3 regions of the Pseudomonas sp. F007 genome follow, and region 3 is predicted to be linked to each of the others. Evidence: riboswitches for the same ligand, from Rfam matches in the RefSeq annotation. Region 3 holds a riboswitch; each other region holds the start of a gene.

Region 1 (10,451 bases), on a different contig from region 3:
TCGACGACGACACCCCGACTGCGCTGAGCCTGGACCCCAAGGACCCGATGCGCGACTTCACCCATCAGTTGCTGGCGCGCTACGGCGACCTGAATGCCCGGCCCGACCCAATCAACCGCTGCGACGGTGCCTACTGCTCGCGGGCCAATATCGACCCGGCGCTGCAGGGTGCTGAACAGGTCCTGAGTCGCCTGGTGTCGCGCCCGGCGGCGGGCTTGAAGGTGATCGACCAATTGCCGGAAGCGACCATGCTGCGCATCGAAGTGCCCGGCGGCAAGCGCGAGATCTACAGCCTGCTGCGCAACCGCGCCCACAGCAACGTCGCGTTCATGCTCGGCGAATCCCTGCGCTATCAGCCGGGTCTGGACACCCTGACCCTGTACCCCGGGGTGCTCAGCAGCTACCCGAATTTCATGTTCAATATCCCGGTGGCCGACGTGCCGGAATTCGTCGAGGACATGGAAAACGCCAAGGACGCCAACCGTTTCGAGCGCATTGTCGAGCGTTGGGGCATTCGCCGCAGCCATCCGCTGTTCTGGGTGTATTTCCACGATCTGAGCCGCTATATCCACGAAACCGACCCGGTGGAAGAGGGCGTGCTGGACATGAATCGCTACGAGAACCTGTGATTGAGCGCGGGTTCAGGCCCGCGCTTTAACCCGACAAAAATACTGGGACTTTGTCCGGCGCCACGTTTGGCGTAAACTGCGCCCAAGCCTGCGAGGAAATTCCATGACCGCTATTACCATCACCGACGCCGCCCACGATTACCTGGCTGATCTGCTGTCCAAGCAGAACACTCCGGGCATCGGCATCCGCGTCTTCATCACCCAGCCTGGCACCCAGTACGCCGAGACCTGCATTGCCTACTGCAAGCCGGGCGAGGAAAAGCCGGAAGACACCGCGCTGGGGCTGAAAAGCTTCACCGCCTACATCGATCACTTCAGCGAAGCCTTCCTGGATGACGCTGTCGTCGACTACGCCACCGACCGCATGGGCGGCCAGCTGACCATCAAGGCGCCAAACGCCAAAGTACCGATGGTCAACGCCGACAGCCCGATCAACGAGCGCATCAACTACTACCTGCAAACCGAAATCAACCCGGGGCTGGCCAGCCACGGCGGCCAGGTCAGCCTGATCGATGTGGTGGAAGACGGCATCGCCGTGTTGCAGTTCGGCGGCGGCTGCCAGGGCTGCGGCCAGGCGGACGTGACCCTGAAGGAAGGCATCGAGCGCACCCTGCTCGAGCGCATCCCGGAGCTCAAGGGCGTGCGCGACGTGACCGACCACACGCAGAAAGAAAACGCCTACTACTAAGGCGTTCGCTGCGACCCAAAAAAACGGCGCCCCGTGAGCGCCGTTTTTTTATGCCTGTGTACATCCCGATATCACGTGTCATCGTTGGCCTCCATCGCTGGCAAGCCAGCTCCTACAGGGTTTCGCATACATCACAGTATTTGTGACCGACACAAATCCCACTGTAGGAGCGAGCCTGCTCGCGATGAGGCCATCAGCCACACCGCATTCATCGAGGTTACATCTACGGCCTATACAAATGCGCATGTCCCGCGCGATACAGCGACGACTCGCTGAAGCTGTCACTGGCCAACACCCGGCCCACCAGAATCAACGCCGTGCGGCGAAAACCCTTGGCCTGCACCTTCTCGGCGATATCTGCCAGGGTCCCCAGCACCCAGTCCTGATCCGGCCAACTGGCCCGGTGCACCACGGCAATCGGGCAATCCGCGCCGTAATGGGGCAGCAGTTCAGCGATGATTTTCTCCAGGTGATTGACCCCCAGATGAATGGCCATGGTGGTGCCGTGGGCGGCCAGGCTGCTGAACGACTCGCCGGCGGGCATCGTGGTCTTGTCGGCATAACGGGTGAGGATCACGCTCTGGGCGATGTCCGGCAGGGTCAATTCAGCTTCCAGCAACGCCGCGCAGGCGGCGGTGGCGGTGACGCCGGGGATGATTTCGAACGGAATATCCAGTGCCCGCAGGTGGCGGATCTGCTCGCCGATGGCGCCGTACAGGCTCGGATCGCCTGAGTGCACGCGAGCCACATCCTGGCCTTGGGCGTGGGCCTCGTATATCAGCTCGATGATCTGTTCCAGGTGCAGTTCGGCGCTGTTGACCACCTGTTCGGCCTGATGGCCTTCGAGCACGGCAGCTGGCACCAGCGAGCCGGCGTAGATGATCACCGGGCAACTGCGGATCAGCCGTTGGCCCTTGACGGTGATCAGTTCCGGATCGCCGGGGCCGGCGCCGATGAAGTAGACGGTCATGGCCGGCTCCTGAGGGGGTAGGGAAGGGTGCAGATGAGCGATGCTCATGATGAAAAGGGGGATTATGGCAATGTTCGCTGTTGAAACTGTAGGAGCGAGCTTGCTCGCGAAAAACTTGAGGGCGCCGCAATTATTCAGGATGCTCGTGTCATCGTTAACGTTTTTCGCGAGCAAGCTCGCTCCTACAGGTGCAGGAAATCATTACCCCGCACACGCCAACGCAAAGGTCGCCTGCGCATACTTCTGCCGTGAAATCAGCAAGGTCGCCGGCGCCTGGGCCAGTGCTTCGGCCAGGGCGAGGGCAGAGCTTTCGGCGACGCCGTAACAACCCGTGCGCTCGAAAGCGATCTGCGACTGGTGGCTGAGCTGTTCTTGATAGCCGGACAATTGCTCGCTGCTGAACACGGTCAGCGGTAAACCCAATTGCTCAGCCAGTTCAATCAGACCAGGTTCATCGCGTTTCAGGTCGATGCTCGCCAGCGCGGTGATCGATTGCAGATCGATCCGCTGAGCCTGCAAGGCCTGATCGAGTAACGCGCGCAGCGTGCTGGCCGGGCAGCCGCGTTGGCAGCCGAGGCCGACCACCAGGGTCGGCGCCGCGCGCGTTTCACTCATGCCTGATAGTCACCTGCGCTTTTGCGTCGGAACAACCAGGCGCTGATCAGCCCCAGGGCCAGCCAGAACGCCACGTTGGTCAGCTGCGAAGCGATCTTGAACTGTGCTTCCAGGGCCTCGGGGGCGAGCATCGAATGCACGTCCGGTTGCGGTGCGCCGACGATGTGCGGCACCGCCAGGATGGCCACGCCGAGTGCCTTCAGCAGCCAGTTTTTGCCGAAGGCGATCAGCGCGATACCGGCAGCGGTAGAAGCGGCAGTACCGATCCACCACATCTGCCGTTGCGCCAGGTCGGCGGCGGCAGTACCCGGTAGCTCCGGCGGCAGGCCGAGGGTCGGCGCGAGCACGAAAGTGGCGTAGCCGGCCAGGCCCCAGAGCAGGCCCTGGGACGTGCGGGTCGGGGAGCGCAGGGTGTAGAGACCGGCGAGCATCAGTGCAAAACCGACCGCCACCACCAGGTTACCGCCGGTGGTCGACAGCACGCGCTGCCAGCCGTCTTCCGGTTCCCAGGCTTCGGCGTCGTGGCTGTGGGCAGCCATCGCCGAGTCGGCATGTTCATGCACGTGCTCTGCGACGGGCTCGGATTTCTCGTAGGTCTCGGCCTGCAAAATCAGCGGCGAGACCCAGAAGCTTTGCAGCAGGGTCAGCAGAAGGGCGGCCAGCAGCCCGCTGAAACCTGCGGTTTGAGCAATACGCTTGATCATCTGGGCAGGTCTCAGTGGCACGGGAAAGCGGCGCTGTGCCGGGTGTCATGAGCGGCGTTGTGCACGGCTTCGATGTGCGAGAAGCCGGCGAAATACACCAGGCAGGCACCGAGGATCGAGGCACTGAGGGCGGCCACCAGGCGTTGGCCCAGTGTGGTGGTGCCGGCGGCGGTGGCGTGGCGGGTGCTGCTGATGGTCGACATGGCGCTTACCTCTGGTCAGTCAGGGGTGATCCGTGCGCATGCAAGCCTCCGCGAGCAGGCCGCGGAAACTCAAACAGCGCCCGCCCACCGCGGGTTTGTTATTCAAGTATTGCGGGCCGGTCTCCGGGCTCACGAGGGGCTGGCACTGGCCAAACCTGCAAGAATCGCCTTCCCATGCCCTACAGCAGGCACAGTGGCTGTGATTCTTCGCTCGCTTACCGTTGCGGGGGCAGCACCGGACTGACATGGCTTTGGAGTAAAGCACATGATTCACCGGTTTCCCGTTTCACCCTGTGAAGGGCACCCGTAACAAGCTGTGTAGGAGAGCATGGGCGGGTGCTGGCGTCAATCCTGGGACCGGGTTGAACCCTTCGCGAGCAGGCTCGCTCCCACAATGGATCAGTGGCCACCACAAACATTGACCAGGCCCAGTACGATGCGTAGCCTTGCACCTTCGAGGTTCTTCGGCCCCAGCGCCGAAGCTAAGAAGGGAACGCGGTCGATGCCGCGGCTGCCCCCGCAACTGTGAACGGTGTCGTCGCTGCCAGGCCACTGCACGCTCTTTCGAGCGGCGGGAAGGCGCAGAAACCGCCAGTCGAAAGACCGGCCCACCGTCAGCCAGGAGACCTGCCTCGATCCAGATTCTCACTACAACCGGGCGGGGTGATCCGGTGGCGAACTGCTCCCGCGCGCGTCTGCGTTGCCGGTCCTCGTCCCGTATGCCCGCCACCTTGCCAAAGGGCATCCGATGAAAACACTGGCCAAACTCCCCGTCACCATCGTTACCGGCTTCCTCGGCTCGGGCAAGACCACCTTGCTGCGGCACATGCTCGACAACGCCCAGGGCCGGCGCATCGCGGTGATCGTCAACGAATTTGGCGAGCTGGGCATCGACGGCGAAATCCTCAAGCAGTGCTCCATCGGTTGCACCGAGGAAGAAGCCAGCGGCCGGGTGTATGAGTTGGCCAACGGCTGCCTGTGCTGCACCGTCCAGGAAGAGTTCTTCCCGGTGATGCGCGAGCTGGTGGCGCGCCGTGGCGACCTTGATCACATCCTCATCGAAACCTCCGGCCTGGCCCTGCCCAAGCCGCTGGTCCAGGCTTTCCAGTGGCCGGAAATCCGCAGCGCCTGCACGGTTGACGCGGTCATCACCGTGGTCGACAGCCCGGCCGTTGCCGCGGGCACCTTCGCCGCCTTCCCGGACCAGGTCGACGCCCAGCGCAAGCTCGACCCGAACCTGGACCACGAATCGCCGCTGCACGAACTGTTCGCCGACCAGCTGTCCAGCGCCGACCTGGTGATCCTCAACAAGACCGACCTGATCAACCCCGAAGACCTGGCCCGAGTGCGCCTGGAAGTCGCCGAGGAACTGCCGCCAGCGGTGAAAATCATCGAGGCCAGCAGCGGTCGCGTGCCACTGGACGTGCTGATCGGCCTGGGCGCCGGCTCCGAAGAGCACATCGACAGCCGCCACAGCCATCACGATCATCACCACGACGGCGACGATCATGACGATCACGATCACGACGCCTTCGATTCGATCTCCATCGAACTGCCGCAGGCCGATGAAAGCCTGCTGCTTGATGCCTTGACCCAACTGGTGGTGCAGCACGGCATCCTGCGGGTCAAGGGTTTCGCCGCCATCCCGAACAAGCCGATGCGTCTGCTGATCCAGGGCGTGGGCACGCGCTTCGACAAGCACTTCGACCGCCAGTGGGGCGCCGAAGAAGCGCGCAGCACGCGTCTGGTGCTGATCGGCCAGGAACTGGATGCGGCCCTGCTCGAAGCGCAACTGCGCGCCGCCCTCAGCGTCTGATCCATGCACCTGCTCAGGACCCAGCCCGGCGGATTCGTCTCCGAGGACAACATTGCCGATCTCGGGCAAACCCCCGCCGAGCTGGTGATCCTGTGCAGCGGTGACTCCAGCCTGGCGCTACTGGCCGAGGCCGCGCAGCAACTGCCTGAGGATTACCCGAGCCTGCGCCTGGCCAACCCGATGCAGGTGCAGAATCACGCCTCGGTCGACCTGTATGTCGATCAGGTGCTGCGCCACGCCAAAGTCATCCTGATCTCGCTGCACGGCGGGATTGCTTATTGGCGCTATGGCGTCGAGCGCCTGATCGAGCTGGCGCAGCGCGGCGTGCAGTTGATTCTGGTGCCGGGCGACGACCGTCCCGACCCGGAGCTCAGCGACTTGAGCACGGTGCCGGTGGCAGACCGCGAGCGGCTCTGGCACTTCCTGCGCCAGGGCGGCAAGCACAACGCCCTGGAGTTGTATCGCTGCCTGGCCAACCGTTGGCTTGGCCGCGACTATGCCTGGGGTGAACCGCAGGTTTTGCCACGCACGGCGATCTATCATCCGCATCACGCCCAGCCGAACCTGAAGGATTGGCAAGCCGACTGGCAGCCCGACCAGCCAGTGGCGGCGCTGCTGTTCTATCGCTCGCACTTGCAGGCGGCCAACACCGCGTTCGTCGATGTGTTCTGCCAGCGCATGCAGGCGGCGGGGCTCAATCCCTTGCCCATCGCCGTCGCCAGCCTCAAGGAGCCCGGCTGCCTGAGCGTGGTCGAGGACTGGCTGGACGAGGTGCAGGCGGCGCTGATCCTCAATACCACCGGCTTTGCTCAATCCAGCCCCGAGGCGCCGCACCTGCGGCCGTTCCGCCGCGACATCCCGGTGATCCAGGCGATCTGTGCCCAGGACAATCAGCCGGGCTGGAGTGCCAGCGAACAGGGGCTGGGGCCGCGTGACCTGGCGATGCACATCGCCTTGCCGGAACTGGACGGGCGGATCATCAGCCGGCCCATCAGCTTCAAGGACCTGGCCTGGCGCAGCGAGCGCAGCCAGTGCGATGTGGTGTGCTACCGGGCGCACCCCGAGCGCATGGATTTCGTCGCCGAACTGGCCCGGCGCTGGGCCGAGTTGGCGCGGGTGCCGAACAGCGAAAAACGGGTGGCACTGATTCTCGCCAACTACCCGACTCGCGATGGACGCATCGGCAATGGCGTCGGCCTGGATACGCCGGCGGCGGCCTTGAATATTCTGCGAGCGTTGCAGGCTCAGGGGTATCCGCTACCGGCCGAATTGCCCGCCAGCGGCACCGCGTTGATCCAGCAATTGCTCGGCGGGGTCAGCAATGATCTCGACAGCATCGACCTGCGCCCCTGCCAGCAGAGCCTGGCGCTGGAGGACTACCGGGCGATGTTCGAAGCCTTGCCCGCAGCCAATCGCAACGCGGTGCTGCAGCGCTGGGGCGACCCGAGCGCGGACCCGATGTACCGCGACGGTCGACTGATGATCGCCGGCCTGCGCTTCGGCCTGACCTTTGTCGGCATCCAGCCGGCGCGTGGTTATCAGGTCGATCCGAGCGCGGTCTACCACGACCCGGACCTGGTGCCGCCCCACGGCTACCTGGCGTTCTACTTCTGGCTGCGCAAGGTCTATTGCGCCCATGCGCTGATCCATGTCGGCAAACACGGCAACCTCGAATGGCTGCCGGGCAAGGGCGTCGGCCTGTCCGAGCAGTGCTGGCCGGATGCGCTGCTGGGGCCGCTGCCGAACATCTACCCGTTTATCGTCAACGACCCGGGCGAGGGCGCCCAGGCCAAACGCCGCACCCAGGCGGTGATCATCGACCACCTGATGCCACCGCTGACCCGTGCCGAAACCTACGGGCCGCTGCGCAACCTGGAGTTGTTGGCCGACGAATATTACGAAGCGCAGTTGCTCGACCCGCGCCGCGCCCGCGAACTGCAGCGCGACATTCTGGCGCTGGTGCGTGAAACCCATATCGACCGTGAGTTGCAACTCGACAGCGACGCCGACGCGGCGATCTGGCTGCCGCGCCTGGACACCTACCTGTGCGACCTCAAGGAATCGCAGATCCGCGATGGCCTGCATGTGTTTGGCGAATCGCCGAGTGGGCGGTTGCGCATTGATACCTTGCTTGCGCTGTTGCGCATTCCCCGGGGGGATGGCCGGGGGGCGCAGTCGAGTGTGTTGCGGGCGCTGAGTAAAGCTTTTGTTCTGGGTTTCGATCCGCTGGACTGTGCGCTGGGCGAACCCTGGAATGGGCCGCGGCCGGAGGTATTGGCCGCGATCAGCGATGAGCCGTGGCGTACCGCAGGCGATACCCGTGAGCGGTTGGAGTTGTTTGCCAGCCAACTGATCTCGCAGACATTGAACCCTGATACCTGTAGGAGCGAGCCTGCTCGCGATGGTGTATCAGACACATCGCAGTCGCCTGACACTCCATCGCGAGCAGGCTCGCTCCTACAATGGCCGGCATCGGTAGAGGTCGAGGCCATCCTCGACCACCTGCGCGAAGTCGTCGCCCCACGCCTGGACGCCTGCGGCCCGGCGGAAATGCACGGCTTGCTCAGCGCCCTCGACGGGCGTTTCGTCCCCGCCGGCCCCAGTGGCGCCCCCAGTCGTGGACGCCTCGATGTGTTGCCCACCGGGCGCAATTTCTATTCGGTGGACGTGCGCAACCTGCCGACCACCACTGCCTGGCGCATCGGTTTTCAATCGGCCAACCTGATTCTCGAGCGGCACCTGCAGGACCACGGCGATCACCTGCGCCAGCTCGGTCTGTCGGTGTGGGGCACGGCGACCATGCGCACCGGCGGCGACGACATTGCCCAGGCCATGGCCCTGATGGGCGTGCGTCCGGTATGGGCCACGGGTAGCCAGCGGGTCGACGATTTCGAGATCCTTCCGCTGAGCCTGCTCGACCGCCCACGGGTCGACGTGACCTTGCGCGTCTCCGGGTTCTTTCGTGATGCCTTCGCCAACCTGATTCGCCTGTTCGACGCCGCCGTGCAAGCGGTGGCCGCGCTGGACGAGCCGGATGACCTCAACCCGCTGGCGGCCAAGGTGCGCCAGGAGCGCGAGGCGTTGCTGCAGTCCGGAATCGATGCCGAGGCGGCGGCGCGTCAGGCCGGTTGGCGGATCTTCGGCGCCAAGCCCGGTGCCTATGGCGCCGGCGTGCAGGGCGCGATCGACGGACGCCTGTGGCAGAGCCGCGAGGACCTGGCCGAGGTCTACTTGAACTGGGGCGGCTACGCCTATGGCGGCGCCGATGAAGGCACCGCTGCACGCGGCCAGTTTGCCCAGCGCCTGAGCCAGGTGCAGGCGGTGGTGCAAAACCAAGACAACCGCGAGCACGACCTGCTGGATTCCAACGATTACTACCAATTCCAGGGCGGCATGCTCGCCGCCGTGGAAAGCCTCAGTGGTGCAGCGGCGGCCAGTTACCACGGCGATCACAGTCAGCCGGACCTGCCGAAGATCCGCACCCTCAAGGAAGAACTGAACCGGGTGATCCGCTCGCGGGCGGCCAATCCGAAGTGGATCGAGGGGGTCAAGCGCCACGGCTATAAAGGTGCATTCGAGCTGGCGGCGACCGTCGACAACCTGTTCGCCTTCGACGCCACCACGCAACTGATTGACGATCACCAGTACGCCTTGCTGGCGGATGCCTACCTGCTCGATCCATCGACCCGCGCCTTCGTCCAGCAGCATAATCCCCATGCCCTGCGCGACATGACCGAGCGCCTGCTGGAAGCCCAGCAGCGCGGCCTGTGGCAGGAGCCGGGGGCCTACCGCGAAGCGCTGGAGCACCTGCTGCTGGATATCGAGGAAGAGTGTTGAACCCAAGTACGAGAGCCGAGATGACCGACACCCCGCACTTTCCGCTGTCCGCCGTGGTCGGCGCCGACGCCTTGAAACTGGCGCTGTGCCTGAGCGCCATCGACCCGAAAATCGGCGGCGTGCTGATCGAAGGACCGCGGGGCATGGCCAAGTCGACCCTGGCCCGGGGCCTGGCCGATCTGCTGGCCAGCGGGCAGTTTGTCACCTTGCCGTTGGGCGCCACCGAAGAGCGGCTGGTCGGCACCCTCGACCTCGACGCGGCGCTGGGCGAGGGCCGTGCGCAGTTTTCTCCGGGGGTGTTGGCCAAGGCTGACGGTGGCGTGCTGTACGTCGATGAAGTCAACCTGCTGCCCGATCACCTGGTGGACCTGCTGCTCGATGTCGCCGCCAGCGGCACCAACCTGGTGGAGCGCGACGGCATTTCCCATCGGCATCCGGCGCGCTTCGTGCTGATCGGCACCATGAACCCGGAGGAGGGCGAGTTGCGTCCGCAACTGCTCGACCGCTTCGGCCTCAACGTCGCCCTCGAGGGTCACACTGAACCGCTGGAGCGTGGGCAGATCATCCGCCGACGCCTGGATTTCGACAGCGATCCGCAAGGCTTCTGCGAGCAATGGCAAGACGCGCAACAGCAACTGCGCGAGCGCTGCCAGCGTGCCCGTGAGGGGTTGGCGGCGATTGCTCTGGACGACGATGCGCTGGCGCAGATTACCGAACGCTGCTTTGCCGCTGGAGTCGATGGCCTGCGCGCCGACCTGGTCTGGCTGCGTGCCGCGCGTGCCCATGCCGCCTGGCGTGGTGCCGCAGCCATCAGCGAGGAAGACATAGACGCGGTGGCCGAGTTTGCCTTGCGTCATCGGCGACGCAAACCGCCGGCACAAAATCCGGCTGTACAAAACCAGAGCCAGCCACCGGCAACCCAAGCCTCGCCAAACCAACCGTCACGGCCCGACGAAGGCCAGGGCCAGTGGGGCGAACTACCGGCCCAG
Region 2 (10,451 bases), 100 kb from region 3:
CCGGCAAATCCAGGGCCAGATTGACGGTACCCAGGTCGATCACTTCCAACTGCGCTTGCAGCTGGCGCGCCAGGACGCTGATCGCCGCACCGCCGCTGACGAAGTTGTGCAGCATCTGTCCGGTGACTTCCTGCGGGTAGGCCGAAACCCCTTCGGCGACCACCCCGTGGTCACCGGCAAAAATCGTAATCCACAGCTGCTCCAGGCTCGGTTTCACCCGCCCCTGCATGCCGGCCAGTTGCAGCGCGAGGGTTTCCAGTTGACCGAGGGAACCGGCGGGTTTGGTCAGTTGTTGCTGCCGGTCAGTCGCCTGGGCAACAACGTCGCTATCGATTGCCTTGCACGGGTTCATCCACCACGAATCTGTCATAACGCATTACCTTTCAACGTCAGGGGCAAACCGGCAACGGTCAATACGACACGCTGACAACGTTCAGCCAGGGCTTGATGCAGCCATCCGGCTTCATCGACATAACGGCGAGTCAATTCGCCCAGCGGCACGACACCCATACCGGTCTCGTTGCTGACAAACAGGATTTCGCCCGGCAATGTCGCCAGGCACTCCAGCAGCGCTTCACGTTCCTGGGTCAGACGCGCGGAATCGTCGAGCATCAGCAGGTTGGTCAGCCACAAAGTCAGGCAATCCACTAGGAGGCAACGCTCGGCACTGGCGTTTTCGCGCAACACCCGGGCCAGTTCCAGCGGCTCCTCGATCAAGCCCCACTCGGCAGGACGGCGTTCGCGATGATGGGCCACGCGAGCATTCATTTCGCCATCCAGGGGTTGACTGGTGGCGATATAGATCACCTCCAGCGCGCTGTCGCTGGCAAGTTTTTCGGCCAGGCGGCTTTTGCCGGAGCGGGCGCCGCCGAGGATTAGTTGGAGCATGACAGTGTCCTGAAAATTTCAGTGAGGCAGATGGCCCCTTCGCGAGCAGGCTCGCTCCTACAGGGGTGCGGCGTATACATAAAAACCTGTAGGAGCAGCCCGGGCGGCGTTCCGCTGCTCGCGATGAGGCCAGAGCAGTCAATTCAAATCCCACAGAGCTGACGCAACAGCCCGGTATCCAGATGCTTTTCCACCAGATCCGCCAGGCGCTCGATATCGCGTTCGCGCAAGCCGTGGTAATCAACCTCCTGCACCGCTTGCAAACCGGCCCAGCGCAGCAGCGCACTGCAGGCGGCGGGCGATTCGAACAGGCCATGCAGATAAGTCCCGAGCACCTGGCCATCGGCACTCTGTGCGCCGTCGCAGCGTCCGTCTTCCAGCAACACCGCTGCGTGCTCCAGTGCAGGGCCGGTGGTCACCCCGGCATGAATCTCATAACCGCTGACCTCGGCGTTTTCCACCTGTAAACGGCCACGCACATTGCGCAGTTGCTTCTCTCGTTCGAGCACGGTTTCAAACGCCAGCAAACCGAGGCCGGCGCTGGAGCCAGCGGCGCCCTCCAGGCCCAGCGGGTCGTGTACCTGCGCGCCGAGCATCTGCAGCCCTCCGCAGATCCCCAGCAGCTTGCCGCCGTAGCGCAGGTGCCGGGTGATGGCGGTGTCCCAGCCATTGGCGCGCAAGTGCTGCAGATCGCTGCGCACGCTTTTCGAGCCCGGCAGGATGATCAGGTCCGCCGGCGGGATCGGCTGGCCAGGGCCAATAAACTGCAGGTTGACCTGGGGATGCAGGCGCAACGGGTCGAAATCGGTGTGGTTGCTGATGCGCGGCAAGACCGGCACCAGCACATTGAGCACCTGTTCGGCCTTGTCGGTCTGACGCTGGTCGATGCCGTCCTCGGCCTCCAGGTGCAGGTCCATGACATAGGGCAGGACGCCAATCACCGGTTTGCCGGTGCGCGCCTCGAGCCAATCCAGGCCCGGTTGCAGCAGTGCGATATCACCGCGAAAGCGATTGATGATGAAGCCTTTGACCCGCGCCTGTTCGCTGGCCGAGAGCAGTTCCAGGGTGCCAACCAGATGGGCGAACACACCACCGCGGTTGATGTCGGCAATCAGCAGCACCGGGCAATCCACTGCCTCGGCAAAGCCCATGTTGGCGATGTCGCCGGCACGCAAGTTGATCTCCGCCGGTGAGCCAGCGCCTTCGACCATCACCACCGGGTAGGCGGCGCTGAGGCGTTGATGGGACGCCAGCACTGCCTGCATCGCGATCGCTTTGTAGTCGTGATAGGCGACGGCATTCATCGTGGTAACGGCCCGGCCGTGGATGATCACCTGGGCGCCGGTGTCGCTGTTGGGCTTGAGCAACACCGGGTTCATATCGGTATGCGGCTCGAGGAGCGCGGCCTGGGCCTGGACCGCCTGGGCCCGGCCGATCTCGCCGCCATCGGCAGTAACGGCGCTGTTGAGTGCCATGTTCTGCGGTTTGAACGGCACCACCGCCACACCCTGGCGCGTCACCCAGCGACACAACGCCGTCACCAGGGTGCTCTTGCCGGCATCGGACGTGGTGCCCTGCACCATCAATGTAGTCATGAGGCTTCCTTGGCGTAGGCGATGAAAGCGCGCTCGAGGCGCAACCAGTCATTTTCGTCGGCCGGCAGGCCAAAGCGTACGCTGCTGTTGTGACTGAACAGGCGCAGCAAGATGCCCTGCCGAGCCATGAATTCATACAAGTGCTCGGCACGCTCGGTGATCAACCACTGGAACAAGGCGCAGCCACCGTGGGGCTTGAAGCCATGCCGCTCGAGGACTTCCACCAGGCGCTGGCTGGCCGCCTCGCTGCGCAGGCGCTGCTGCTGATGCCCTTCGGTATCACGCAGGCAAACCTGGCCGAGTACCCGCGTCGGCCCACTGACCGCCCAGGGGCCGACCTGTTCGGCGAGTAACTTGAGCAGTTTGCGTTCCGCCAGGACAAAACCCAGGCGCACACCCGCCAGGCCGAAAAACTTGCCGAAGGAGCGCAACACGATCAACCCGACCTGATTGGCGAAGGCCGCCAGGCTCAGATGCGGGGTGTTGTCCATGAACGCTTCATCGACCACCAGCCAGCCGCCGCGCTGCGCCAGCCGCCCGTGCCATTCGAGCAGGCGTTCCGGGGTCAGGCTCAGACCGGTGGGATTGTTCGGATTGACCACCACCAGCACATCAAGCTTATCGAGGTAGAAATCCACCTCCTGCTCCACCACTTCGCGCACCACGTAGCCGTTGCGCCGCCAGGCTTCGGCGTGTTCGGCATAGCACGGCGAGAGCACGCCGACCTTGCCGGCACGGCGCAAGCGCGGCAGCAACTGGATAGCCATTTGCGAGCCGGCGACTGGCAGTACATGGCTGGCGCCGTAGTACTCGCGCGCCGCCTGCTCCAGGCCGTCTTCGGTTTCCGGCAAACGCGCCCAGGCCCGTGGCGCAATCTCCGGGATCGCCCACGGCCACGGCGCCAGGCCGCTGGAAAGGTCGAGCCAGTCGGCTTCGGCGATGCCATAGTGCAAGGCCGCCTTGCGCAGGCGGCCACCGTGTTCAAGCATAAAACTCGGCTCCCACACAGAGAATCAGCAACCACAACCACACCCCGCGCTGGACCAATTGCCAGCCACGGTCGATCGAGTCAGCATCCGCCGGCACGCCTTCGCCCAGTTGCGGACGTTGATGCAGCTCGCCGTGGTAGATCGCCGCGCCGCCCAATTCCACACCCAGGGCCCCGGCACCGGCCGCCATCACCGGCCCGGCGTTGGGGCTGTCCCAGGTCGGTCCCTGGGTGCGCCAGCACTTGAGCGCCAGGCGGGTTTTGCCCAATAGCGCGTAGGTCAGGGCCACCAGGCGTGCGGGAATGTAGTTGAGCAGGTCGTCGATTTTCGCCGCTGCCCAGCCAAAACGTTCGAAGCGCTCATTACGATAGCCCCACATCGCGTCGAGGGTATTGCTCAGGCGATAAAGCACCACCCCCGGCGCACCGGCCACGACGAACCAGAACAGCGCGGCAAATACCGCGTCGCTGCCGTTCTCCAGCACCGATTCGGTGGCCGCACGGGCCACTTCAGTTGAGTCCAGCTCGCTGGTCTGGCGACTGACCAGATAACCGACCCGGTTGCGGGCTTCGTCCAGGTCATCGCTGCGCAAGGCACGGGCCACCGGTTCGACATGCTCGCCGAGGCTGCGTAGACCCAGGGCGCAATACAGCGCAAGAATCTCCACCAGCCAACCGATGTAGGGCAGCCACGACAAAGCCGTGGCCAGCAGGGTCAGGGGCACGACCACGATCACCCAGGCGGTGACGCCATGGCTGCGCCAGCCGCGACCGGCGGCGTTGAAGCGCTGCTCGACCCGGTCGGCAAAACGGCCGAAAGCCACCAGCGGATGCCAGCGTTTCGGTTCGCCCAGCAACGCATCCAGCGCCACGGCGGCGACACTCAGCAACGCCACACTCATTGACTCACTCCCCAACTATTTTCATACAGCAGTTCACTCAGCGGACGCGGTTGCGCCCAGCCTTCCAGTGCCAGCATCGGCGCTGGATAGAATTCGTTGACCGGTCCCAGGCACAACACCGCCAGCGGCTTGGCCCCTGGCGGCAACCCAAGCAGGTCGGCCAGCGCTTGCGGTTCGAACAACGACACCCAGCCCATTCCCAGCCCTTCCGCACGGGCGGCCAGCCAGAGGTTCTGAATCGCGCAGGACAGCGATGCCATGTCCATTTCCGGCAACGTCCGTCGGCCGAAAATGTGCCGTTCGCGGTCATCCATCAAGGCCGCGACCAGCACTTCGGCGCAGTCGTTGATGCCTTCGACCTTGAGCTTCATGAAGTCGTCGGAACGCTCACCGAGGGCCTCGGCAGTACGCACCCGTTCCTCTTCCACCAGACTCTGGATGTGCTGGCGCAGCGTTCGATCACTGATGCGGATAAACCGCCAGGGCTGCATCAGGCCGACACTCGGCGCCTGATGCGCCGCTTCCAGCAGGCGGCGCAACAACTCCGGCGCCACCGTGCCGCCGCTGAAGTGACGCATGTCGCGTCGCTCGGCAATCGCCCGATAGACCGCCTGGCGTTCGGCTTCGGAAAATTCCTTGGCGCTCATGGCTGCTTCGCTGCAGGCGCGAGCAGTGCGGCAATCGCTGATGGATTGGAGGGGAAGTAGAAGTGCACGTAGGACGCGGTCATCCGCCCTTCACGGTAGACCGCCTCCGCTCCGCGCCCGCCATTGGGGCTCAGGCCACGAGCGATCGGCTCGAGGGTAGTGCTGGTCAGCGAGTGGTGGTAGGTGTGCCCGCGCAACGCGCCTTCCGGCAACTCCACCGCCTGTAACGCCAGCGCGGCCAGGCGTTTTTGCATCACCGCGTCGCCGCTGAGCAAACCGACCAGTTCGGCGCGTACGCCGTCGACGTCGGTCAGCGAGTCCAGCAGATAGAGCATGCCGCCGCATTCGGCGAGCAAGGGTTTGCCGGCGTCATGGTGGGCACGGATGGCGGCGAGCATGGCGCTGTTCTGCGCCAGTGCCACGTGGTGCAGTTCCGGATAGCCGCCCGGCAGGTAGAGGCTGTCCGCTACGGGCAGTTGCCGATCACGAATCGGTGAAAAGAAGCACAGTTCGGCGCCCATCGCCCGCAACAGGTCGAGGCTCGCGCCATAGGTGAAGGCAAAGGCTTCGTCGCGGGCCACGGCGATGCGCACCCCGGCCAGCAGCGGCTCGGCGGCGATCACTTCAGGCGCGGCAAAGGTCACCGCTGGCGGCAGTGCCACTTCGCAACTGCTGGCGAGGGCATCTGCCGCCGCGTCGAGACGCAGGTCCAGATCATTCAGCTCGCTGGCCTGGACCAGGCCCAGGTGCCGACTCGGCAACTCGATGCCGGTCTCGCGCGACAACGCGCCGTACCAACGCAAGCCTTCGGTCAGGCTGCCTTCAAGCAGCTGTGCATGACGCAAGGTGCCGACCCGGTTGGCCAGGACCCCGGCGAACGGCAGGTCCGGCTGATAGCGCGCCAGGCCCAGTGCCAGTGCGCCAAAGGTCTGGGCCATGGCGGTGCCATCAATCACCCCCAGTACCGGCACGCCAAAGTGCCGGGCCAGGTCCGCGCTGGAGGGGGTGCCATCGAACAGCCCCATGACCCCTTCGATGAGGATGAGATCCGCGTCCAGGGCCGCTTCCCACAACAGACGACGACTTTCCTGCTCGCCGACCATCCACATGTCCAGTTGGTACACAGGATTGCCGCTGGCGCGCTCGAGGATCATCGGGTCGAGAAAATCCGGACCGCACTTGAATACCCGGACCTTGCGCCCCTGGTTGCGGTGCAGGCGCGCCAGGGCGGCGGTGACGGTGGTCTTGCCTTGACCGGAAGCCGGCGCGGCGATCAGTACCGCCGGGCAGTGACGAGGGTTATTCATGAACAGTGACTCACAGTTCGACACCTTTCTGCGCCTTGATCCCGGCCTGGAACGCGTGCTTGATCATGCCCATTTCGGTGACGGTGTCGGCCAACTCGACCATCTCCGGCTTGGCACCGCGACCAGTGACCACCACGTGCTGCATAGGCGGACGGGCCTGCAGATCGCTGAGCACCTGATCGAGATCCAGATAGCCATGCTTGAGGGCAATGTTCAGCTCATCCAGCACCACCAGGCCGATGGCCGGATCTTGCAGCAGCTCGCGGGACACGGCCCAGGCCGCTTCGGCGGCGGCGATATCACGCTGGCGATCCTGGGTTTCCCAGGTGAACCCTTCGCCCATCACATGAAACCGCACCTGCTCGGGGAAGCGCCGGAAGAACAACTCTTCGCCGGTGCTGTTACGGCCCTTGATGAACTGCACCACGCCGCATTGCATGCCGTGGCCCATGGCTCGCGCGAGCATGCCGAACGCCGAACTGCTCTTGCCCTTGCCGTTGCCGGTGAGCACCAACAGCAGCCCGCATTCGTTGGGCGAGTTGGCAATGCGCTCGTCGATCACCGCTTTCTTGCGCAGCATGCGCGCCAGGTGTCGTTCGTCGCGTTCAGGGGAATCAGTCATGGGGGAGCTCTCCGTTGAGGCTGGATAACGGCGGGCAGGCATGGAAAAAGACGGCAAGAAGCCTGGCATCGCCCACCGTGATGCCGCTGGATGGATCAGGCCGGTCTCCGGGCTCATGAGCGGCGATTGGCCGGGCGCTGCGCCTTCCCATGTCGCAGCGGACACAGTGGCTGATGGCAGCGCTTTCACTCATTTACCGTTGCGGGGGCAGCGCCGGGATCGTCGCCCGTCCTGTCAAAGAACGCGCCCTCACCGGCTTCCCTGTTTCACTCGATCGACCCACGGGCCACCGAGCACCTGAAACAAGTCGCGAAGGTTAGTGGGTTGGGGGTGGAGCGTCAATTAAAGGAAGGCCCGGCCTGACCGATTGAACCTTCGGCGCCGCGCGCGCCTCTACCCATCACGCGATGTTATTAATGGGAGATCGGCATGCAAACGTCTCGCCTGACAGTTGTCCTCACCCTGGCCGCAGCCCTGGTCGCCTGCGGCGAGACCGCAGTCCTGAAAGTCGCCGAGGGCACTGGCCCATCGCCCGAACTGCCGGCGCCAAACAAGACCCTGCTGCCCACCGTCAACATCGCGCCTGCCGTGGGCTGGGCCGATGGCGCCAAACCAACGGCCGCCGCCGGCACCAAGGTTGGGGCATTCGCCGAAGGCCTGGATCATCCACGCTGGCTGTACGTGCTGCCCAATGGCGACGTGCTGGTGGCCGAAACCAACGCGCCACCCAAGCCCGATGACAGCAAAGGCCTGCGCGGCTGGGTCATGAAGCAGTTCATGGGCCGCGCAGGGGCTGCGGTACCCAGCGCCAATCGCATCACCCTGCTGCGCGACAGCAACCACGACGGTGTGGCCGAAACCCGCACAACCTTTATCGAGAACCTCAACTCCCCCTTTGGCATGACCCTGGTGGGCAATGACTTGTACGTGGCCGATACCGACCGCCTGCTGCGCTTCAACTATGTCGAAGGTGCAACCACGATCAGTTCGAAACCGATGAAGGTCATCGACCTGCCAGGCGGCCCCCTCAATCACCACTGGACCAAAAACGTGATCGCCAGCACCGACGGCAGCAAGCTCTACGTGACCGTCGGCTCCAACAGCAATGTCGGCGAGAACGGTCTGGACCAGGAGCAAGGTCGGGCGGCGATCTGGGAAGTGGATCGGGCCACCGGCAATCACAGGATTTTTGCCTCGGGCTTGCGCAACCCCAACGGCATGGCCTGGGAGCCGAACAGCAAGGCCCTGTGGACGGCGGTGAACGAGCGGGACGAGATCGGCAGCGACCTGGTGCCGGACTACATCACCTCGGTCAAGGACGGTGGTTTCTACGGCTGGCCCTTCAGCTATTACGGGCAACATGTCGACGACCGGGTCAGCCCGCAGGATCCGGCGCTGGTGGCCAAGGCCATCGCACCGGATTATGCCGTGGGCCCGCACACCGCTTCACTGGGCCTGACCTTCGCCCAAGGCAGCACATTACCGGCGCCCTTCACCGAGGGCGCATTCGTTGGCCAGCATGGCTCATGGAACCGTGAACCCCATAGTGGCTATAAAGTGATCTTCGTGCCCTTTCACGCCGGCAAACCCTCTGACCCGCCGGTGGATGTGCTGACCGGTTTCCTGAACAAGGATGAAGAGGCAATGGGCCGGCCGGTAGGCGTGGTGATCGACCGACAAGGCGACCTGTTGGTGGCCGACGACGTAGGTAACAAGATCTGGCGAGTATCCGCTACACGCTGATGTCAGCGTTTGCGACACAGCGTCAGGCCATCACCCAGTGGCAGCAACGACAGATCAACCCGCGCATCCTCCTTCAGCGCCCGATTCAAGGCCTGGATGGCGCGGGTATCTTCGCTTTGCGGATTGCTCTCCAGCACGCGCCCACTCCACAGGGTGTTATCGAACACCGCCAGCCCACCGGTGCGCAGCAAACGCAGGGCATGCTCCAGATAGGCCGGGTAATTGGCCTTGTCGGCGTCGATGAACATCAGATCGAAGCATCCACCCTGCCCCTCCCGCTCAAGTTCGGCCAGGGTCTGCAAGGCGGGCGCCAGGCGCAGTTCGATACGCTCGCTCAGTCCTGCTTCCTGCCAATAACGGCGGGCAGTGGCATTGTAGTCGCCGGGAATGTCGCAGCAGATCAATTTGCCATCATCGGGCAGCGCCGCCGCCATGCACAGCGCGCTGTAGCCGGTAAAGGTGCCGACCTCCAGCACCCGACGGGCGCCGGTGAGCTTGATCAGCAAGGCGAGAAACTGCCCCTGCTCGGGTGCCACTTGCCAGCGTGCCATGGGCAGGGCCTGGGTTTCGTCACGCAGACGGCGCAGCAGCGGCGTTTCGCGCAGCGAGACATCCAGCAAGTAGTGATAGAGGGCGTCGTCGAGATTAAGCGTTCGTGCAGTCATGACCCCCTCCGCCCACCCGGAACAAAACTAGGGAATACGCGCCAGATGCTCAGGCTGCAAGACGCGCTTGGCACTCAGGTAGGCACGCTGCCAATAGGCCTTGGACAGGCTGTCGAGCTTGACTGTTCCGCCGGTTGCCGGCGCATGCACGAAACGCCCTTCGCCGACGTAGATCCCGGCATGACTGACCTGGGAGCCGCCATTGGTGGCGAAGAAAATCACGTCGCCGGTCTGCAGGGAGTCCTTGCCGACACTCGGTGCCTGCATGCCGATCATTTCACTGGTGGTGCGTGGCAGGGAAATACCTGCTGCATCGCGGTAGACGTAGCCGATCAAGCCGCTGCAATCGAAACCTGAATCCGGCGTGTTGCCGCCCCAGCGATAAGGAGTGCCGACCAGGCCGAGGGCGCGAAACAGCACGTCGTCGGCGACCGGCGAAAAACTCTGGGTGGGGGCGAAAACCGGCGCACGGACCACTTTGGCAGGTGGCGGCGTGCGACTGGCGCAGGCGCTGAGCAGCGCGGCGCAGAGAATCAGTGCTAGGCGGGCCGACTTCGTCATCACAGAACATCCTGAACTGGCTGCGGCTTTCTCTGCCGAGAGGCTGAAAACAAAACCGCGTAAGCAGGGCTTACGCGGTTAGTTTTCAACAATAGATCAGAATTCTAGCGGGTACGCGCCAAACTTCAAGTAAGACTTTAAGTTTGCACTACAAAAAGAAGGGGCATTACTGAGGAATATCATTTTGTTGGACCGCCGGCGCTCTAACACGGTGGTTACAGCGCCGTTGCCCGATAACTTACTTGCGCGCGGTGACCGTGGTCGGAGCCATCGCAAGGGCGCGCTTGGCTTCGATGAAAGTCTTGCTCCAGTAGCTGTCGCCCAGGCTATCGACCCGCACGCCGCCGCTGCGGCTGCTGCTGGAATGGATGAACTGGTTATCACCCAGGTAGATCCCGGCGTGACTGACACGACCGCGACGACCATTGGTGGCGAAGAACAGCAGATCGCCCGGCTCCAGCTTGCTGCGAGAAACCAATGGCGCGTCTACGTTGATCATTTCACGGGTGGAGCGCGGCAGGTTCATGCCAGCT
Region 3 (10,451 bases):
TGGGGGCGGTCACGGATTCCGCAACTGATTCGCCGTGGCAGACCCGCTATCAGGTGGCGCGCAAGCGCAAGATCTGCGCGCCGTCGAGCGGGTCCGTGAGGTAGTGGGCCTGCACGCCGAAGGTGTCGTACAAACGTTGTGGCGTGAGCACTTCCAGCGGCTTGCCGAGTGCCACCAGGCGTCCGCGGTCGAGGATTGCCAGGCGGTCGCAGGTCAGGGCCTGGTTGAGGTCGTGCAGGACGATCAGGCTGGTGACGGGCAGGGCCTGGACGCCCTTGAGAATCGTCAGTTGATGCTGGATGTCGAGGTGGTTGGTCGGCTCGTCGAGCAGCAGGATCTGCGGGCGCTGGGCGAGGGCCCGGGCGATGTGCACGCGCTGGCGCTCACCGCCGGACAGGCCGCGCCAGGTGCGTGTGCCCAGGTGCGTGGCGTCGACATCGTGCAAGGCCTGGCGGACGATGGCCTCGTCTTCCCGGCTCCACGGGCGCAGGGCCGACAACCAGGGCGTGCGCCCGAGGGCAACGGCGTCGAACACGCGGATCGCATCGTCGGTGTCGGCCTGCTGTTCGACCACCGCCAGGCGTTGCGCGATGCTGCGTCGCGAGAGTTTTTCCAGCGGCTGGTCAGCCAGCCACACACCGCCGGCTGACGGCGTGCGCAAGCCGGCCAACAGCTTGAGCAAGGTAGACTTGCCGGAGCCATTCGGCCCGACGACGCCGAGGGTTTCGCCGCGATGCAGATCGAGGTGGATATCCTCCAGCAACTCGGCGTCACGCACCCTGAAGGACAGACCTCGGCAACTCAGTGCGGGCGCGTTCATCGGGCGTTCCTGCGGCCGATCAGGATCAGCGCGAACACTGGCGCACCGACCAGCGCGGTGATCACCCCGACCGGAATCACCTGGCCTTTGATCAAGGTCCGCGACAGCACATCGGCGGCAATCAGAAACAGCGCCCCGGCCAAGGCACTGGCGGGCAGCAGCCGTGAGTGCCCGGTGCCGAGCAGCAGGCGCACGGCATGGGGAATCACCAGGCCGACAAAACCGATGGAGCCGACAATCGACACCATCACCGCCGTCACCAGCGCTGCACAGCCGACCAACACAAACTGCACCCGGCGTACCGGTATGCCGAGTGATGCGGCTGAATCGCTGCCAAAGGCAAAAGCGTCCAAGGCACGCCGGTGCAGCAGGCATAACAGCAGACCCGCGACCGCCACCGGCACCGCCAGCCACACCGACGGCCAGCGCACCCCGCTGAGGTTACCGAGCAGCCAGAACATGATGCCCCGCGCCTGTTCGGAACTGGCCGACTTGGTAATCAGGAACGCGGTGAGGGCATTGAACAGCTGCGAGCCGGCGATGCCCGCGAGGATGATTTGCCCGGTGCCGCGACTCGAGCCGCTGAATCGCGCCAACAGGATCACCAGGCCAAACGCGGCCATGGCGCCGACGAAGGCCCCGGCCGACAAGGTCAGCATGCCCGCGCCGACGCCGAGCAGGGCCACCAGCACGGCGCCGGTCGAGGCCCCGGCGCTGACGCCCAGCAAGTACGGATCGGCCAGGGGATTGCGCAGTAGCGACTGCAGGATCACCCCGCAGGTGGCCAGGCCGGCACCGCAGGCGGCGGCGACCAAAGCGCGGGTCAGGCGATAATTCCAGACGATGCCCTCGTCGATCGGGTCGAGCGGGTAGCCGGCCGCCCACAGTTTGTTCGCCAGCACCTGGAATACCACGTGAAGTTCGATGGCGGTTTCACCGATGGCCACCCCGGCGACCACGGCGGCCAACAGCAGCGCCATTGCCAGTAGCGTTCTAATCAGGCTCGTGGTCATTTCGGCAGGTCGTAGCCGTCGATGGCCTCGGCCAGTTGCCGCAAGCCGTCGAAGGTGCGCACGCTGGCCTGCATGGCCATCGCATCAAGGATGATGATGCGGTTGTTCTTCACCGCGTCCATGTTGCGGGTCACCGGGTCGCTGCGCAGGAATGCGAGTTTCTTTTCATGGTCGTCGGCGGGGAAACGGCGGCGGTCCATGCGAGCGATCACCAGAAACGTCGGGTTGGCCTTGGCGATGGTTTCCCAGCCGACCGTCGGCCATTCCTCGTCGGACTCGACCACGTTACGCACGCCCAAGGTCGTCAGCATGAAGTCGGGAACGCCCTTGTGGCCGGCCACATAAGGGTCGATGTCCATATCGGCACTGGAGAACCAGACCAGGGCACTGAGCGGCGGGCGCTTTTTCTCGTGTGCCTTGGCAATCGATTGGGCGAGGCTGGCCTTGAGTTCGTCGGTCAGTTGGGTGCCGCGCTCGCGCACATCGAAAATCTCGGCGAGTTGCTCGATGCCCTTGTAGATGCTTTCGATGCGGAACGGCGCCAGGCGCGTACCGTCGGCGCCCACCAGGTTGTCCTTGGCTTCGCAGTCGGAGGGCAGCAGGTAGGTGGGGATCTTCAGCTCATGAAATTGTTCGCGGGTGCCGACCACGCCCTGAGGCCCGACCGTCCACTCCAGCTCCACTGTCACCAGCTCCGGGCGCTTGCCGATCACCGCTTCAAAACTTGGATCGTTGTCCGCCAGGCGCTCGATCCTGTCGTTCTGCGCCTTGTACGCCGGCAGCACGTTGTTGAACCACAGCGACGTGCCGAGCACCTTGTCGCCCAGGCCCAGGGCGTAGAGCATTTCGGTGCCGGCCTGGCCGATGGTCACGGTACCGCTGGGGGCATGCTGGAAGGTCAGGCTGCTGCCGCAGTTCTCGAGGGTCAGCGGGTAATGGGTCGGGGTGGCCTGGGCCAGGGCGCACAGGCCCATACCGGCAATGAGGGTCGAAAGGCGGGGCAACAGCATGGGGCAATCTCCATTTGTACCGTACAGGCAACAGCAGGGGGTACGGTTTGGAAACACACCCTCGAACACTGCGTTGAACACAGGGCAAGGCCGCGCGACCAGGGAACTGGCGGGCGGCAGGATGTCCTTCCCGGACACCCCGCCGGTTAGTCATTTGCTTGGCCGGCAGGTCTCCTGACTCGTGCGTCGTCGCCGCACTCCGGCCTTCCCGGAGTTGATCCAGTGGCAGTTGAGGAGTGGGCTCGGCATCTACAGTTGCGGGGGCAGTTCCGATGGACACCGGGTGTGGTGTTTCGGATTCCCTATTAATCCCGTGGGGGACCGGCGGCGCTATGGTAGTCGATCACGCCGCCGGGAGGAAACGCGCCAGCCGTTCGTTAGGGCAGGCGCGGTGGGTGAAAGTTGCTGTCGATGAGCGACTGGACGATTTCGATCGAGCCATTGATCGCGAACTGCGCGCCCATGCACACCAGCAAAAAGCCCATCAGCCGGGAGATGGCGTCGATCCCGGATTCGCCGGTGATGCGCATGATCAGCCCCGAGCTGCGCAGGCAAATCCACAGGATCAGCGCAGTGAACAGGAAGATCAGCGGCGGCGCGGTGGCAATCACCCAGGCCGGGAACAGGGTGCTGTGCTTGATCGTCGCCGCAGAACTAATGATCAGGGCAATGGTGCCCGGGCCGGCGGTGCTGGGCATGGCCAAGGGAATCAGGGCGAAACTTTCCTTTTCCTTGACCTCGTGGGCAGCCGTGGGTGGCGGTGGCGGCGGAAACAGCATCTTCATGCCCATGACGATCAGGATGCCACCCCCGGCGATGCGCAATCCGGGGATGGAGATGTTGAAGGCATCCATTATCAGTTCGCCGGTGTAGTAGGTCAGCGTCATGATCAGGAAGACATAGATGGCCGTCAGCCGCGCCTGCTGGTTTTTTTGGCGCTGGTTGAGGCCTTTGCTCAGGGCGAGGAACAGCGCCACGGTGGTGGGCGGGTTGAGCAACGGCAACAACGCCAGCAACCCCAGGGCAATCGCGTTGAATAAATCACTCATGGGTTTTATTGAGTGGCGGAGGTTTTGATCTTCAGGATGTCGGTGTAGATCGCATTAACCGTCTGCCCCACTTGCAATTTCTTCATGCGCTCCTGAAGTGCCGGATCTTCGACCTTGAGCACCCTCACTTTGCCTTCAGGAGGCAGCAGGGTCACTTCATGGGTTTTGAGATCGATCTTGGTGATCTTCGAGCTGACCTTGACCTGGCGCACCGCTTCGCCGCCCGGGTTGGGATTGTCCTTGGTCGCCCGAATGGTCATCGCTTCATCGCTGACACCGGGGGCGCCACCCACTTCGGTGTCGAGTACATAGGCCACCGAGCGCAGGACTTGAATGTCGACCTTGTCACCGACTTTCAGGTTGTGCAGGGCCTTGGCTTTCTCGGTCAGTTGCAGGGGGATCGGCTGCTGGTCAGGGCCTTCGATCGTCACTTGATGGTTTGCCGCATCGACCGCCAATACCTGCGTCACCACGTGGCCTTCCATCGCGGTACTGCCCAACGGAATATCAGCCGCCTGGGCGCTGATGGCGGCAGTCGACAGAAGGGTGGCAAACGTAACACGCAAGGCGAAGGATTTGATGGGTTTCATGAGCCTGGTTTCCCTGTAATAGCTGACGGACACGCCCAAGAATAGTCGCTGTTCGGCAACTTGCCTGCTGACGTTATCGATTGAATTGCCGAGCATTTCGCCCTGCATGGGACTGTCTGCTATTTGCGATTTCACTGAGTTAAGTCAGCAGGCGATCGCCGGGCAGCCGTTTAAACTTGAACTACTATGATTTCGAACGGTCGCGCGCGAAGCAGCGGCCGCGGTCGACCATCACAGCACTCACGTGGTGCGTACGCGCTGATTTTGTTTTTCGGGAGGGGGGCGTCGTGCTCGACTACATTGCGCTGGGCATACTTTTTTTCGCGGCCATCGTGCTGTTCTACGGGATTATCGTGCTGCACGACATTCCCTACGAAATTGCCGTACACCGCAAACATCCACATCAGGACGCCATTCACGCAGCAGGTTGGGTGAGTCTGTTCACCCTGCACGCCTTGTGGCCGTTCCTGTGGATCTGGGCCATGTTGTACCGGGAAGATAGAGGCTGGGGGTTTCGAACAGATCCCGAGCAGTTGAAGCTCGATGCGGAACTGGTCAAGGAGCTGGCTGAATTGCGCCAACGCGTACAGCGCCTGGAAGGGAAGACGTTGTCCGATGACACTACAGAAGGACGGCAATAAACCATGGACTTATTACTGATCCTGACCTACACCGCCATTTGCGTGGCGATCTTCAAGATTTTCCGTATTCCCTTGAACAAGTGGACGGTGCCGACTGCCGTGTTGGGAGGCGTGGTGCTGATCGGCGCGCTGATCTTCCTGATGAACTACAACCACCCCTACTCGGAAGTGGCGCGCTCGTACTACGTCTCGGTGCCGATTATCCCGACCGTGACGGGCAAGGTGATCGAGGTGCCGGTCAAGGGCAACGAGCCGTTGAAGACCGGGGATGTGCTGTTTCGTATCGACCCCGAGCCGTTCGAGAACCGTCTCAAGTCGCTCAAGGCCCAGCAAATCTCGGCGCGGGCTGATTTGTTCCGGATCAACGAACTGATCAAGCGCAACTTCGGTACGCGGCGCGAGCTGGATGCTGCCCAGGCGCTGGTGGACGACCTGCAGGGGCAGATCGACAATGCCCAGTTCGATCTGGACAACACCACCGTACGGGCACCGAGCAAGGGTTTCGTGACCCATGTTTCGCTGCGTGCGGGGATGATGGCGACCAAGTTTCCGCTGCGTCCGTCGATGGTCTTCATCCCGGACGAGGGCCAATACTTTGCTGCCTGGATGCGCCAGAACAGCTTGCTGCGCCTGGTGCCGGGCGATGAGGCAGAGGTCGCGTTCGACGGCATACCGGGGCGGGTATTCAAGGGCAAGGTGAAGAATGTCATCAGTGTGATTGGCGAGGGGCAGATCCAGCCATCCGGCACCTTGCTCAGCTACACCGGATCGCCACCACCGGGACGGGTGCCAGTGGTGATCGAAATCACCGACCCGGATTACCCGGAGTATGCCAAGTTGCTACCCGGTGGCTCATATGGCCAGGCGGCGCTGTACAGCCAGCACTTCCACCATGTGGCGATCATGCGCAAGATCCTGCTGCGCATGGCAGCCTGGATGAACTACATCTTCCCATTCCATTGATGGGCGAGGGGGTAGACCGGCGACAGCTGGCTACCCCCTCGATGATTCTGCGATGGCTTCTTCCCTTTTTCCCTCTCCAAGGGCCCCAGACCCATGACCCCAGCGGACTCTCCGTCGCCAACTCCCGAACCGGGACGCATCGTGCGCAAGACCGGCGCCAATACCGGCTTGAACCGCTGGCTGCCTGGGCTGCGCACGCTGCGCGAGTACCAGTTGGCCTGGTTGCGCCACGACATCCTTGCCGGCCTGGTATTGACCACCATGCTGGTGCCCGTGGGGATCGCCTACGCGGTGGCCTCCGGGCTGCCCGGCATTTACGGACTGTACGCGACCATCGTGCCGCTGATCGCCTACGCATTGTTCGGCCCCAGCCGGATCCTGGTGCTGGGCCCGGACTCGTCGCTGGCGGCGGTGATCCTCGCAGTGATCCTGCCGCTGTCCGGTGGTGATCCGCAGCGCGCGGTAGCCCTGGCGGCGGCGATGGCGATTGTCTCGGGCGTGGTGTGCATCCTCGCCGGCATTGCGCGCCTGGGCTTTATCACCGAGCTGCTGTCCAAGCCGATCCGCTATGGCTACATGAACGGAATCGCCCTGACCGTATTGATCAGCCAGTTGCCGAAGATGTTCGGCTTTTCCATCGAATCCGCAGGCCCGCTGACCAATCTCTGGTCCATCGCCACGGCAATACTCGACGGCAAGAGCAACTGGATCACCTTTGCGGTCGGCGCCGCGACCCTGGCAGTGATCCTGCTGCTCAAGGGCAACAAGCGCATCCCCGGCATCCTCATCGCCGTGGTCGGGGCGACGGTCGCCGTCGGCGTGCTGGATCTGGGTACGAGTGCCGGGGTCTCGGTGCTCGGCGCGCTGCCCCAGGGCTTGCCGGCGTTCGCCATTCCCTGGATTACTCGCGAAGACCTGGTCCCGGTGCTGATCGGTGGCTGCGCGGTAGCGCTGGTCTCGTTCGCCGACACCAGCGTGCTGTCACGGGTCTACGCGGCGCGCACCCGCAGTTATGTCGACCCCAACCAGGAAATGGCCGGCCTGGGCTTTGCCAATCTGGCGGCCGGGTTTTTCCAGGGTTTTCCCATCAGCAGCAGTTCGTCGCGCACCCCGGTGGCCGAAGCCGCAGGCTCGAAAACCCAGTTGACCGGGATTGTCGGTGCACTGGCGGTGGCCTTGTTGTTGATGGTGGCGCCGAACCTGTTGCAGCACCTGCCCAATGCCGCACTGGCGGCGGTGGTGATTGCCTCGGCGATTGGCCTGATCGAAGTCGCTGACCTGCGACGGATCTATCGCATTCAGCGTTGGGAGTTCTGGCTGTCGATTGTCTGCACCATCGGCGTCGCGGTGTTCGGTGCGATTGAAGGGATCGCCCTGGCCATCGTGCTCGCCGTGATCGAGTTTCTCTGGGATGGCTGGCGCCCCTATTCCGCGGTGCTGGGGCAGCCCGAGGGGGTCAAGGGCTACCACGATATCCAACGTTATCCACAGGCCAGCTTGATCCCCGGGCTGGTGCTGTTTCGCTGGGATGCACCGCTGTTTTTCGCCAACGCGGAACTGTTCAACGACCGCGTGCTGGACGCCGTGGCTGCCTCGCCGACGCCGGTGCGCTGGCTGGTGGTGGCCGCCGAACCGGTGACCAGCGTCGATGTCACTTCAGCCGACGTGCTGGCGGAACTGGATGACACCCTGCATGCAGCGGGCATCAAATTGTGCGTGGCCGAAATGAAAGACCCGGTCAAGGACAAGCTCAAGCGCTTCGGCCTGTTCGCCCGCCTGGGGGAAGCGGCGTTCTTTCCCACCATTGACGATGCGGTCAGCAACTATCAGGCCCTGTATCCCGGCGACCGCCAGCACTGAAGTCATTGGCCGGCCTTGCCCCTGATCAATTGGCGCAAAGCGAAGCGATTGGGGTGACAGGCCTCGGCCACAGCACGCGGCAGCGGCAGGGGCTCGTTGTCCAGCCAGGCCGCCAGCAATTCGCCGGACAGCGGCGCGGTGATCAAGCCGCGCGAGCCGTGGCCGCTGTTGACGTACAACCCTTCCAGCCACGGGCAAGGGATGTCCGGAACCTGCCGTGCATCCCGGGCCAGCGCCGCATAGGCTTCGCCGAAGGCATTGCGGTCGGCGAGCGGGCCGACGATGGGCAGGTAGTCCGGGCTGGTGCAGCGAAAGGCGGCCCGGCCCTGCAACTGCTGCGGGTCGAGTTGATCGGCGTGCAGACGCATCACCAGATCGGTGGATATTTCCTTGAGCATTTCCAGGTTGCCCAGGTGCTCGGCGGTGGTCGGCGTCAGGTCGTCGCTGTGGAAATCGAAGCTGGCGCCCAGAGTGTGTTCGCCCAGGCGCGCCGGGGCGACATAGCCTTCGGCGCAGACCACCGTGGCCAGGGATTGGCTGTCGGCGGTTTGTGGCAGGCGGGTGATTTGCCCGCGGATGCGCTTGAGCGGCAATTCGGCGCTTTGCGCGAAACGCTTGATTTCGGCCGCGCCGGCGAGGACCACCAATGGCGCGCTGGACAACAAGGTTTCGCCGTCCCAGGCTTGCCACTGGTCGTCGACCTTGCGTAACTCCACGGCTTCGCGGTGACTCAGCAACTGTACGCTGGGGTGGACCGCCTGCCATTGGCACAGCGCTGGCGGATGCACCCAGCCGCCCTCGGGGTAGAACAAGCCGCCGTGCTCCAGGGCGATGCCGGCGCGAGCTTCGGCCTGCTGCTGATCAAGCTGATGCACCAGGTCGGCGGGGAAGGCCGCCGCCAGTTGCGCGTGGCGTTCGGCTTCCTTGGCATTGAATGCCAGTTGCAGCACGCCGCAGTCGTCCCAGTCAGTACCACGTTGCAGGTGTTCGAGCAGGCGGCGGGTGTGGCCGAAACCGCTGACGATCATCTGCGACAGGGCGGTGCCGTGGGCCGAGAGCTTGAGGTACAGCACGCCCTGGGGATTGCCCGAGGCTTCCTGGGCCAGATCGGCATGCCGTTCCAGCAGGCTGACCTGCCAGCCACGGGCTGCCAGGCTGGCGGCGCTGGCGCAACCGGCCAGGCCGGCACCGATCACCAGCGCGCGACGTTCACCGCGCCATGGCGCCGGCCGAGCGAACCAGGGTTTGGCGCTGGCGGCAGGCGGAGTGTCTTCAGGCCAGCCAAGAAACGCCCCGCGCAGGATCTCCCATTTATGGCCGATGCCCGGCGTGCGGCGCATTTTGAAACCTGCGGCATTGAGCAGGCGGCGCACCCAGCCGGTGCTGGTGAAGGTGCTGATGGTCGAGTCGGGGGCTGCCAGGCGCGCCAGTTCGGCGAACAGTTCGGCGGTCCACATGTCCGGGTTCCTGGCCGGGGCGAAGCCGTCGAGAAACCAGGCGTCGATCTGGGCATCGAGTTGCGGCAATTGCTCCAGAGCGTCGCCGATCAACAGGGTCAGGGTCACGCGGCCGTTATCCAGCACCAGCCGCTGGAAACCCGGGTGGATCGCCACGTACTGCGCCAACAATTGATCGGCGAAAGGTTTGAGCTGCGGCCACAGCGCCAGCGCCCGCTGCAGGTCGGGCGGGCTCAGCGGGTACTTCTCGACGCTGATGAAATGCAGGCGCGCACCGGCCACGGCCTGTTGCTCGAACAGTTGCCAGGCGTAGAGAAAATTCAGCCCGGTGCCAAATCCGGTTTCACCAATCACCAGCTTTTCGTTTGCCTTGAGTGCGGCAAAGCGTTCACTCAAGCGGTTCTGCTCGATGAACACATAGCGGGTTTCGTCCAGGCCCGACTGATCGGAGAAGTACACGTCGTCGAACACCCGCGAGCGCGGGCGGCCTTGGTCGTCCCAGTCGAGTTGGGCGTGGGGCAGTGCAGGATTCATGGCAGGCTCGGTGCGGGCAAGGCGGGCATTCTAGCTGATCGCGGCCGGGCTCACTCACCTTGTAAGGGCGAGCCTGCTCGCGAAAAACTTGTGTGCGCCCCGTTCATTCAGAATGCCCGCGTTTTCGTTGACGGCCTTCGCGAGCATTCGAGCGTCGACCGGCTGCTCCTACAAAAAAGCTGGACAGCATTGCGCACAAGAGGGCCATCAATCCGCTAGTCTTGAGCCATCTTGGAAGGGAGTCAGCCATGTTCGAATCCGCCGAAATCGGTCACGTGATCGACAAAGAAACCTATGAGGCCGAAGTCCCGGCGCTGCGTGAAGCCTTGCTCGAAGCCCAGTTCGAACTGCAGCAGCAAGCGCGTTTTCCAGTCATCGTGTTGATCAACGGCATCGAAGGCGCCGGCAAGGGCGAGACGGTGAAGCTGCTCAACGAGTGGATGGACCCGCGACTGATCGAGGTGCGCACCTTTGATCAGCAAACCGACGAAGAGCTGGCACGCCCACCGGCCTG

The links. A riboswitch is a leader RNA that binds a small molecule or an ion and turns the genes downstream of it on or off. The one in region 3 is predicted to bind cobalamin.
Region 1: another riboswitch for cobalamin. It lies ahead of cobW (cobalamin biosynthesis protein CobW); the one in region 3 lies ahead of ACZYR5_RS00835 (ABC transporter substrate-binding protein).
Region 2: another riboswitch for cobalamin. It lies ahead of cobO (cob(I)yrinic acid a,c-diamide adenosyltransferase); the one in region 3 lies ahead of ACZYR5_RS00835 (ABC transporter substrate-binding protein).

What each region holds. Positions count from the first base shown of each region.
Region 1 is NZ_JBVATA010000012.1:119,528-129,978, forward strand. Features, by position in the region: gene ACZYR5_RS27540 (fatty acid cis/trans isomerase) at 1-629, shown strand, start outside; gene nfuA (Fe-S biogenesis protein NfuA) at 733-1,317, shown strand; gene cobM (precorrin-4 C(11)-methyltransferase) at 1,541-2,287, opposite strand; gene ACZYR5_RS27555 (cobalamin biosynthesis protein) at 2,489-2,902, opposite strand; gene ACZYR5_RS27560 (CbtA family protein) at 2,899-3,606, opposite strand; gene ACZYR5_RS27565 (CbtB domain-containing protein) at 3,618-3,809, opposite strand; cobalamin riboswitch at 3,907-4,132, opposite strand; cobalamin riboswitch at 4,250-4,458, shown strand; gene cobW (cobalamin biosynthesis protein CobW) at 4,558-5,625, shown strand; gene cobN (cobaltochelatase subunit CobN) at 5,629-9,462, shown strand; gene ACZYR5_RS27580 (magnesium chelatase ATPase subunit I) at 9,483-10,451, shown strand, end outside.
Region 2 is NZ_JBVATA010000001.1:263,446-273,896, forward strand. Features, by position in the region: gene cobT (nicotinate-nucleotide--dimethylbenzimidazole phosphoribosyltransferase) at 1-370, opposite strand, end outside; gene cobU (bifunctional adenosylcobinamide kinase/adenosylcobinamide-phosphate guanylyltransferase) at 367-888, opposite strand; gene ACZYR5_RS01320 (cobyric acid synthase) at 1,032-2,483, opposite strand; gene cobD (threonine-phosphate decarboxylase CobD) at 2,480-3,472, opposite strand; gene cbiB (adenosylcobinamide-phosphate synthase CbiB) at 3,465-4,373, opposite strand; gene bluB (5,6-dimethylbenzimidazole synthase) at 4,370-5,020, opposite strand; gene ACZYR5_RS01340 (cobyrinic acid a,c-diamide synthase CobB) at 5,017-6,327, opposite strand; gene cobO (cob(I)yrinic acid a,c-diamide adenosyltransferase) at 6,338-6,949, opposite strand; cobalamin riboswitch at 7,031-7,265, opposite strand; gene ACZYR5_RS01350 (PQQ-dependent sugar dehydrogenase) at 7,379-8,692, shown strand; gene ACZYR5_RS01355 (O-methyltransferase) at 8,695-9,357, opposite strand; gene ACZYR5_RS01360 (C40 family peptidase) at 9,385-9,918, opposite strand; gene ACZYR5_RS01365 (C40 family peptidase) at 10,157-10,451, opposite strand, start outside.
Region 3 is NZ_JBVATA010000001.1:162,328-172,778, reverse strand. Features, by position in the region: gene ACZYR5_RS00845 (ABC transporter ATP-binding protein) at 50-820, opposite strand; gene ACZYR5_RS00840 (FecCD family ABC transporter permease) at 817-1,833, opposite strand; gene ACZYR5_RS00835 (ABC transporter substrate-binding protein) at 1,830-2,843, opposite strand; cobalamin riboswitch at 2,991-3,184, opposite strand; gene ACZYR5_RS00830 (MarC family NAAT transporter) at 3,221-3,892, opposite strand; gene ACZYR5_RS00825 (hypothetical protein) at 3,898-4,482, opposite strand; gene ACZYR5_RS00820 (DUF3302 domain-containing protein) at 4,770-5,123, shown strand; gene ACZYR5_RS00815 (HlyD family secretion protein) at 5,127-6,086, shown strand; gene ACZYR5_RS00810 (SulP family inorganic anion transporter) at 6,180-7,946, shown strand; gene mnmC (bifunctional tRNA (5-methylaminomethyl-2-thiouridine)(34)-methyltransferase MnmC2/FAD-dependent 5-carboxymethylaminomethyl-2-thiouridine(34) oxidoreductase MnmC1) at 7,949-9,937, opposite strand; gene pap (polyphosphate:AMP phosphotransferase) at 10,186-10,451, shown strand, end outside.